One region of the Marinobacter sp. NFXS11 genome, then DNA from elsewhere that is predicted to be linked to it. Evidence: predicted binding sites of a transcription regulator. Region 1 holds the regulator's gene; the other holds the start of a gene.
What was found. The regulator sigma-54, encoded in region 1, starts transcription at its own class of promoters, with help from an activator protein. The targets are predictions, from matches to a motif close to ANTGGCATNNANNTTGCTNT.
Positions count from the first base shown of each region.

Region 1 (4,213 bases):
CCGATGCCCGCGCCCTGAACATTACCTGGTCTGCTACCGACAGTCAGCTGACCTTTGAACGGGAAGCGGTGATTGAGCAGAATGGCAACCTGTTCCGCGGCGACGTGATTCACTATGATACCGCTGGACGTGTTGTGACCGCAGAGGGCGGCGCCGACACGGGCGATGGCAGTGGCCGGGTAGAAATGGTGATCCAGCCGCGCAGCGCCGACAGACGCACTGACAAACAGGAAACCGATGGCAGTTCTGAGAGCCAGTAACCTGGCAAAGAGTTACAAACAGAAAAAAGTGGTTATCGACGTCTCCCTGGAAATTCGAAGCGGAGAAATTGTCGGACTGCTAGGCCCCAACGGCGCCGGGAAAACCACCTGTTTCTACATGATCGTTGGGCTGGTACCCGCCGATCACGGGCGGATAACCATCGACAGCCGGGATATTACGCCGCTGCCGATGCACGGTCGGGCCCGTCAGGGCATCGGCTATCTGCCACAGGAAGCCTCGGTTTTCCGCAAACTGTCTGTGCGTGACAATATCATGGCGATCCTTGAGACGCGGCAGGGCCTGAGCAAGGCAGACCGGCAGAAAAAGCTCGAGGCGCTGCTGGAGGAGTTCCACATCACCCATATCCGGGACAGCGTTGGTATGGCCCTGTCCGGTGGTGAGCGGCGACGGGTGGAAATTGCCCGGGCCCTGGCCATGGAGCCGGCTTTCATCCTGCTGGATGAGCCCTTCGCCGGCGTTGACCCTATATCCGTCAGCGACATCAAGCACATCATCCGGCACCTGCGGGACAAGGGGATTGGCGTGCTGATCACCGACCATAACGTGCGCGAGACTCTCGATATCTGCGAGAACGCGTACATTGTGTCGGGCGGGCACATTATCGCCTCCGGCAATGCCGATGCGATCCTGGCCAATCAACAGGTCAAGGAAGTTTACCTCGGGGACGAATTCAGGCTTTGACAGTGAATGGCTCATTGTTTTGATGATCTGTAGCAAGTAAACTCGGCAAAGAACTTGCTAGGGTAACGAAAAACCGCGGCAAGTAACCGGCATATAAAGATTTTTTCAAGACCTATGACACAAAGCGCTGATGAGTGACGGATCCTGAACCATGGTTATGAAAGCCTCCTTACAGTTAAAGCTGGGTCAGAGCCTGACCATGACACCCCAGCTGCAACAGGCGATCCGGCTTCTCCAGCTCTCTACCCTCGACCTCCAACAGGAAATCCAGCAGGCACTGGAATCCAACCCCATGCTGGAGACATCCGAGGACGACGATCAGACCGACACGGCTACCGAGAGTGACGAGCGCGAGGCCAACGCAGCTGAGTCTGCCGCGGAGACCACACCGGAACCTTCCAGCGACTGGGACGAATCCGAAAACGGCCCCGACTGGTCGTCTGAAAACGATATTCCGGATAACATCCCGGACGACCTGCCGGTCGACACAGCCTGGGACGACATTTACCAGTCCGCTCCCGCCCCGGCAGCCCGCAATGACGACGAAAACGACCACGATTTCGAGACCCGAAACTCGCCCACCGAGACGCTTCAGGATCACCTGGAATGGCAGCTCAACCTGACTCCGCTGAGTGAGCGGGACCAAGCCATTGCCCACGCGTTGATGGATGCGGTGGATGAACGCGGCTATCTGACGAGCGCTCTGGAAGATATCCATGCCGGGATGCTGGATGAAAACGACGAGGACCCCCTTGAGCTGGACGAAGTAGAAGCGGTTCTTCACCGACTGCAGCATTTTGACCCTCCTGGCGTGTTCGCCCGGGATCTGCAGGAATGCCTGCTGATCCAGCTCAATCAGTTGCCACCGGAGACCCCCTGGCTGGCCCAGGCACGGCTGGTGATTACCCATTACATCAACCTGCTGGGCAACCGTGACTACGCCCAGTTGTTGCGCCGCAGCCGCCTGAAAGAAGATCAGCTCCGGGAAGTCCTGGCGCTGATCACCGGCCTGAATCCGAGGCCGGGCGACGTTATTGACCGCGCCGAACCCGACTACGTCATTCCGGACGTCATCGTTCGCAAGCACAATGGTCGCTGGCGCGTTGAGCTGAATCCGGAAATTGCTCCGCGCATCCGGGTGAATGCCAGCTATGCTTCACTTATAAGGCGTGCGGACAGCAGTGCAGACAACACTTACCTGCGCGATCAGTTGCAGGAGGCCAAGTGGTTTATCAAGAGCCTGCAAAGCCGCAATGAGACCCTGCTGAAAGTGGCGACCCGCATTGTCGAGCACCAGCAGGGATTCCTGGATCACGGCGAAGAAGCGATGAAGCCGCTGATCCTTTCCGACATCGCCCAGGCGGTAGAAATGCATGAGTCGACGATTTCACGCGTTACGACCCAGAAATACATGCATACCCCGCGGGGCATATTCGAACTGAAGTATTTCTTCTCCAGCCATGTCAGCACTGACGAGGGCGGGGAATGCTCTTCCACGGCCATCCGCGCGATGATCAAGAAGCTGATTGCCGCCGAAACACCCAAAAAGCCATTGAGCGACAGTAAAATTGCAGCCATGCTAGGGGAACAGGGTATCAAGGTTGCGCGACGCACCGTTGCCAAGTACCGGGAGGCCATGCACATTCCGCCGTCCAACGAACGCAAGCGGCTGGTCTGAATACTCCAGGACGGGACGCAACAACGTATTCGCCGGCGCACAATGCGCCAGCACCCAGACCGGCTCCCGGGAGCCGGCATGATGACAACAGGAGACGCCTATGCAACTCAATATTTCAGGCCATCACGTAGAACTGACTCCCGCACTGAAGGATTACGTTTCAGAGAAATTCGAGAAGCTCGAGCGTCACTTTGACCACATCAGTAACTGCCAGGTCACCCTGGAAGTGGAAAAGGTGCGCCAGATTGCGGAAGCCACATTGCACGTGGTAGGTGGTGAGATTCACGCAAAGGCAGAAAACGAGGATATGTACGCGGCCATTGATGCCCTTATCGACAAGCTGGACCGTCAGATCCTCAAGCACAAGGAAAAGAATGTAGAACGGATGCACGGAAACGGCTCTCGCTAACGGGCTGTTTTCATGCACTTCATCTAATCGAGCTGCGACATGAGTAACGTGTCGCGGCCTTTTTTTTAACGGAAATGCAGTCGATCCATGAGCGACACATCCCTGACCATAGACAACATTCTTGCTCCGGAGCTCACCCTCTGCAGGGTAGCTGCGTCCAGTAAGAAACGGGCCCTGGAGTTTATTGCCGAGCAGATAAACTATCAGGACAATACGCTCAGCGAGACCCAGCTTTTCAACAACCTGATTTCCCGTGAGCGCCTAGGCAGCACCGGCATTGGCCAGGGAATTGCCATTCCCCACTGCCGCCTGGAAGGACTGGATCACGTGGTGGGTGTGCTGATGACGCTTGAAGAAAGCGTGGAGTTCGATGCTATCGACAATCAGCCAGTCGATCTGATCTTTGCCCTGATTGTTCCAAAAGAGGCAACCAGCGAGCACCTTGAGCTGCTGAGCCAACTGGCCGAGAAGTTCAACGAGCGGTCATTCTGTGATCGCCTCCGGCAATGCGAGGACGCCAGCACGCTGTACCAGCGCATGACCGCCTCAGGCGGCTGATATTCACTGCAGTGGAGGTAAGGTGGTCATGAAGCTGATTATCGTCAGTGGCAGGTCCGGTTCGGGCAAGAGTACGGCACTTCATGTGCTTGAGGACCTCGGGTTCTATTGCATCGACAATCTTCCTATCGGCCTGCTCTTTCCCCTCACCCGGGAAGCGGCCAGCCAGACACAACCAGGCCGGCTGGGCAAGATGGCCGTCAGTATCGATGCGCGGAACCTTTCCGGCGAGCTGGCAAATTTCGAGGAGATATACCGGCGCCTCCAGGAAACCGGAGTTACCGTTGAAATCATCTTCCTGGACGCCGACGAGCAGTCGCTTCTTCAGCGTTTTCACGCCACCCGCAGAAAGCATCCGTTGAGTGACGACAGGACCTCTCTCCGGGAAGCCATTACCAGCGAAAAGAAACTGCTGGAACCCCTCTCCAAGCTTTCCGACCTGTATGTAAATACCACCGGCATGTCCATGTATGAACTGCGGGACATGGTCAAGCAGCGCGTGGTCGGTCGAAAAGATCAGGAACTGGCTCTCCTGTTTCAGTCATTCGGCTTCAAACACGGCGTACCGCTGGATTCCGACTACGTTTTTGATGTTCGCTGTCTTC
Region 1 is NZ_JAGDDV010000001.1:659,240-663,452, reverse strand. Features, by position in the region: gene lptA (lipopolysaccharide transport periplasmic protein LptA) at 1-260, shown strand, start outside; gene lptB (LPS export ABC transporter ATP-binding protein) at 238-963, shown strand; gene J3362_RS03170 (RNA polymerase factor sigma-54) at 1,121-2,641, shown strand; gene hpf (ribosome hibernation promoting factor) at 2,742-3,050, shown strand; gene ptsN (PTS IIA-like nitrogen regulatory protein PtsN) at 3,138-3,608, shown strand; gene rapZ (RNase adapter RapZ) at 3,637-4,213, shown strand, end outside.

Region 2 (4,213 bases), 960 kb from region 1:
GGCGGAGAACCCCGCAGGAAATGGGGAGCAAGGCACTGAGGCATCCGCAGATGTTATTGAAGGTCTCAAGCTTTCCGCCAATATCTTCGTGCCGGTTCTGAACTTCCTGGATTCAGATCTCAGCATTTCCGGTGTGCACTATCGTGAAGGGGAGCCGCGTTATCGGGTAAGAGAAGATGGCGCCCTGATGCTGGCGTTCCCTGAGCGCATCGAGGAAATCCGGATGGACAATATACGGGTTACGGGAGGCCAGGGAGCTTCAATTGGCAACGTGAGCATTCACGACATCCGGTTTCATCCCGACTCCCAGATGACCATCTACACCCGATGAATTGCAAAGCATGGCTCGGCAGAGCCATGCTTTCGGGGTCAGGCGCTGGCGAGTACCGTGCTGCTTGATACCGTGGTCTGCTGACCTTGTGCACCGTACAGCTTTTGCTGGCCGGTGGCGCCACGGAAAATATCGGTGAGTCTCGACAAACGCTTTTGCAAGTGGCTGATCACGCGACCATTGGTCTGGTTCAGCGTTTGACAGGTTCGCAGCTTCTGGTCCGCCTCCTGCCAGAGTTCGAAGAGATCCGAGAATCCGGCGCTGCGGATAAAGCGGGAAGGCTCGCCACTTTCGGGGCGATATCCCATCTGTACCAGCGTTCGGATTTTCTGTTTGGCGCGTTCGCGGACTGCACCGAGGAGATCATTCTTCTCTCTGGTCAGGGCGTCCAGCTGGCGGAGGTCGGAATTCGCAAGGCAGGTCTTTTCCTTGCCGAGAACGTCAGCCAGTGTTTCAAGCTGGCTGATATCCTGGGAAAGAAGGGTCTTCAAATCATCAATTGCGGCCATGGTCTACTCACCCGAAAATGCTTTCATCCATCTCAAGCATTTTCTGGGCCAGTTTCTCGGCATCAATCTTGTACGTGCCATTTTCAAGGGCGGAACGGATCTGCTCGATGCGGTCGTCATCCATTTCCGGATAATCGCCCAGCTTTTGTTCGAGCTGCTTCAGGTTCTTGGCCTGATTGCTCAGGCTGACGTTCTCACCACGGGCCCCTTGGGCCTGTGTCTTTGCCTGTTCGTTGGATGCCGGCTGGGTGTTCTGTGCGCCGGAGCTTTTGTCGGCCGTGGTTCTCTGGGTGTTGACCTGGCCGGGGCCAATTCCATTTAAGTCAACTGACATATCTGTACCTGCTTGCCTGTCGCGCCACGAATGCGGCGCTTACTCGAGTTTATGTCTTCTTAACGGCGGCGCCGCGAAAACCTTTAGTACTTTTAGCACTTTTTTTCGTCTGATTTTACGACCGGTTCTGCGGCATTCACTTGCCGCTCCGGCAAGCCTGTGCCGCACTTGGCTCACATCGGAATTTCCACGTGGCCCGGCGCGACAACGCTGGCTCTTATCGTGCGGGATGACCGCAGATTCTCAACCAGAACCTGTTCGCCAACACTGGCGCTTGCCAGGGCTTTGCCCCGGGAACGCACTGAAAATCCGCCGGTTTTGGCGGTGATGATAACATGATCGCCCCGTTCGACCGCATTCGGTGCCGAAAGCATGTCTGGTGTAACGAGCGATCCCGCATTCACTGCGCGCCGCACTTCCATGCCAATCGCCTGTTTCGCATCCGTTATCACGCCACGCCTGGATGAATTGATTTCAACAGACTGCTTTGCAAGAAGACCTTCGGTAATTCGCTCTCCACGCGTGAGTGGCCTCGCTGCCACCAGGGCTGGCCCATGGATAGAGACTGAAGCGGTAACAAACATTCGCCATGGGCGGGTTCCTTCGCAGGCTACCTGCAACGACGGGCTGGTGCTTTTCCAGGGGTCACCGCTGAACTCTACACTCAAAGGCTTTTCGCACTCGGCGAGAGCGAGGCGGCTGTCGATGGAACCGGGTTCGAAGGAAACGGTGTAGCCATGCTCGGCCTGTTCAGACGCGAAGCTGTCCAGAAACGCCAGCGTTGCTTTCTGAATCTGGTCGGCCGTCGTTCCAGCCTGGAGTGACATGCTCAGGCCAGACATTAGCAGTAGTAGGGCGAAATTCGTGATGCGCATACGTGTCAGTTTGTCCTATGCTGTCAACAACAGGGCAGAAAAGCCCGAATCAGGCTAAGGATTCGGTAAATATGGCCGTTAAATGGGCTAGCCCACCCCTGATATGACGGGTTTCCGTCGATCAGGCTATTATTCAGTGAACAGCAAGATATATGCCGTTGTAATTCCGGCAAGCCAGGAGAATCGAAATGGCAGGGGTTTTGGACAGTGTTAATCAGCGTACTCAGATGGTCGGAAAGAACCGCCTCGAGCTGCTTCTTTTCCGTCTCAGGGGGCGTCAGATCTACGGGATCAACGTGTTCAAGGTGAAAGAGGTTCTGCAGTGTCCGAAGCTGTTTTCCCTGCCCAATAGCCGGCCGGTCGTTCGAGGCGTTGCCCACAGCCGGGGTGAGACTATCCCCATTATTGATCTGAGCATGGCAATCGGTCTGCCCGGTATCCCGCAAGAAGACCTGTCGACCAGTTTCGTCATCATCACTGAATACAATCGCAAAACGCAGGGTTTCCTGGTGAGCGGCGTAGAGCGAATCATGAACATGAACTGGGAAGAAATCCTGCCTCCACCCAAAGGGGCCGGCAAGGATGTCTATCTTACCGCTGTCACGAAAATTGATGATAAACTTATTGAAATCATTGATGTAGAGAAGATTCTTTCAGAAGTTTCTCCGCTTGGGGAGGACGTAACCGAAGCCGTTCTGAGCAAGAGCGCGGAGCGTGTGCCGGGGCATCTGCCCGTGTTGGTGGTGGATGATTCGTCCGTGGCCCGGCGCCAGATACAGCGGTGTCTCACCGCAATTGGCATGGAAGTGGTGCTGAAAAACGACGGCAAGCAGGCTATTGAACATCTGAAGGAAATCACCGCGGACGGTTCCCGGGCCAAGGATCACTTCTCTCTGATCATCTCGGACGTGGAGATGCCTGAAATGGATGGCTACACCCTCGTCACCAAGGTGAAAGAGGACCCGGCGCTTTCGGATATGTTTGTTATGCTTCACACCTCACTCAGCGGTGTGTTCAACCAGGCCATGGTAAAGAAGGTCGGGGCCGACGACTTTATGGCAAAGTTCAGTCCGGACGAACTGGCAGAGCGCGTGATGGAAATCATCGACCAGGGTTGATGGAGCCGCTCAAAGATTCACTCAGAACAGAGACCCAATGAAAGCGGAAATAACGCCACAGGAATATGAAGCCTTCAAATCGTTCCTGCAGAATGCCTGTGGGATTTTACTGGGCGATAACAAACAGTACCTGGTTAAAAGCCGGTTGCGCAGGATTCTCGAAGAGAACAGCCTGAATACCCTGGGTGAGCTGCTCGAGCGCCTTAAACGCCCCGGGCGGGGCGGTCTGAAAGAGACTGTCATCGACGCGATGACAACCAATGAAACCCTGTGGTTCCGTGACAATCACCCTTTCCGGATTCTCCAGGAAAAACTGCTTCCTGAATTCGCGGAGCGCAACTCAGCACAGCCTTTGCGTATCTGGTCTGCCGCCTGCTCAACCGGCCAGGAGCCTTACTCGATTGCTATGATCATTGAGGAGTTTCGGCGGGCGAGGCCCGGGAAGCTCCGGGATGTAAAGATCACCGCGACGGATATCTCCAAAAGCGTTCTTGATGTGGCTCGCAAGGGTGAGTATGAAATGCTTGCCATTGGTCGGGGGCTCTCGCCAGAGCGCCAGAAGCAGTTTTTCACGCCGTCCCTGAACGGTGGCTGGCAGATCAAACCCCAGATCAAGAGCATGGTGGAGTTCAAGGAGTTGAACCTGCTTGAGCGTTATATGCTGGGCAAGTTCGATATTGTGATGTGCCGGAACGTTCTGATCTATTTTTCGGCGGACCTGAAAAAGGACATTCTCACCCGGATGCACGCCACCCTGAACCCGGGCGGCTACCTTGTTCTTGGTGCCTCGGAATCGCTCAACGGCCTGCCCCATCTCTACGAGATGGTTCAGTGCCACCCCGGAATCATCTACAGGAAAAAATAATCCATGCCCCTCAATGTCTGGGTCCTGGTTGCCGCTCAGGCGCTGGCCATGTGCACAGCGCCTTTTATCGTTTTTATAGGCAGCATTCAGGGCAGAATGCTCGCCCCGGCGCCCGAGTACGCAACACTTCCCGTCGGACTGGTGGTCGTAGGCACCGTTCTGGCTATCAAACCGGCAACCT
Region 2 is NZ_JAGDDV010000001.1:1,622,427-1,626,639, reverse strand. Features, by position in the region: gene J3362_RS07615 (cyclic di-GMP-binding domain-containing protein, MshE-related) at 1-331, shown strand, start outside; gene J3362_RS07610 (flagella synthesis protein FlgN) at 370-840, opposite strand; gene flgM (flagellar biosynthesis anti-sigma factor FlgM) at 848-1,174, opposite strand; gene flgA (flagellar basal body P-ring formation chaperone FlgA) at 1,348-2,049, opposite strand; gene J3362_RS07595 (chemotaxis protein CheV) at 2,238-3,167, shown strand; gene J3362_RS07590 (CheR family methyltransferase) at 3,205-4,032, shown strand; gene J3362_RS07585 (MFS transporter) at 4,036-4,213, shown strand, end outside.
Region 2: a site for sigma-54 is predicted at 2,190-2,209, ahead of flgA (flagellar basal body P-ring formation chaperone FlgA). Genes of this name have one in related genera too.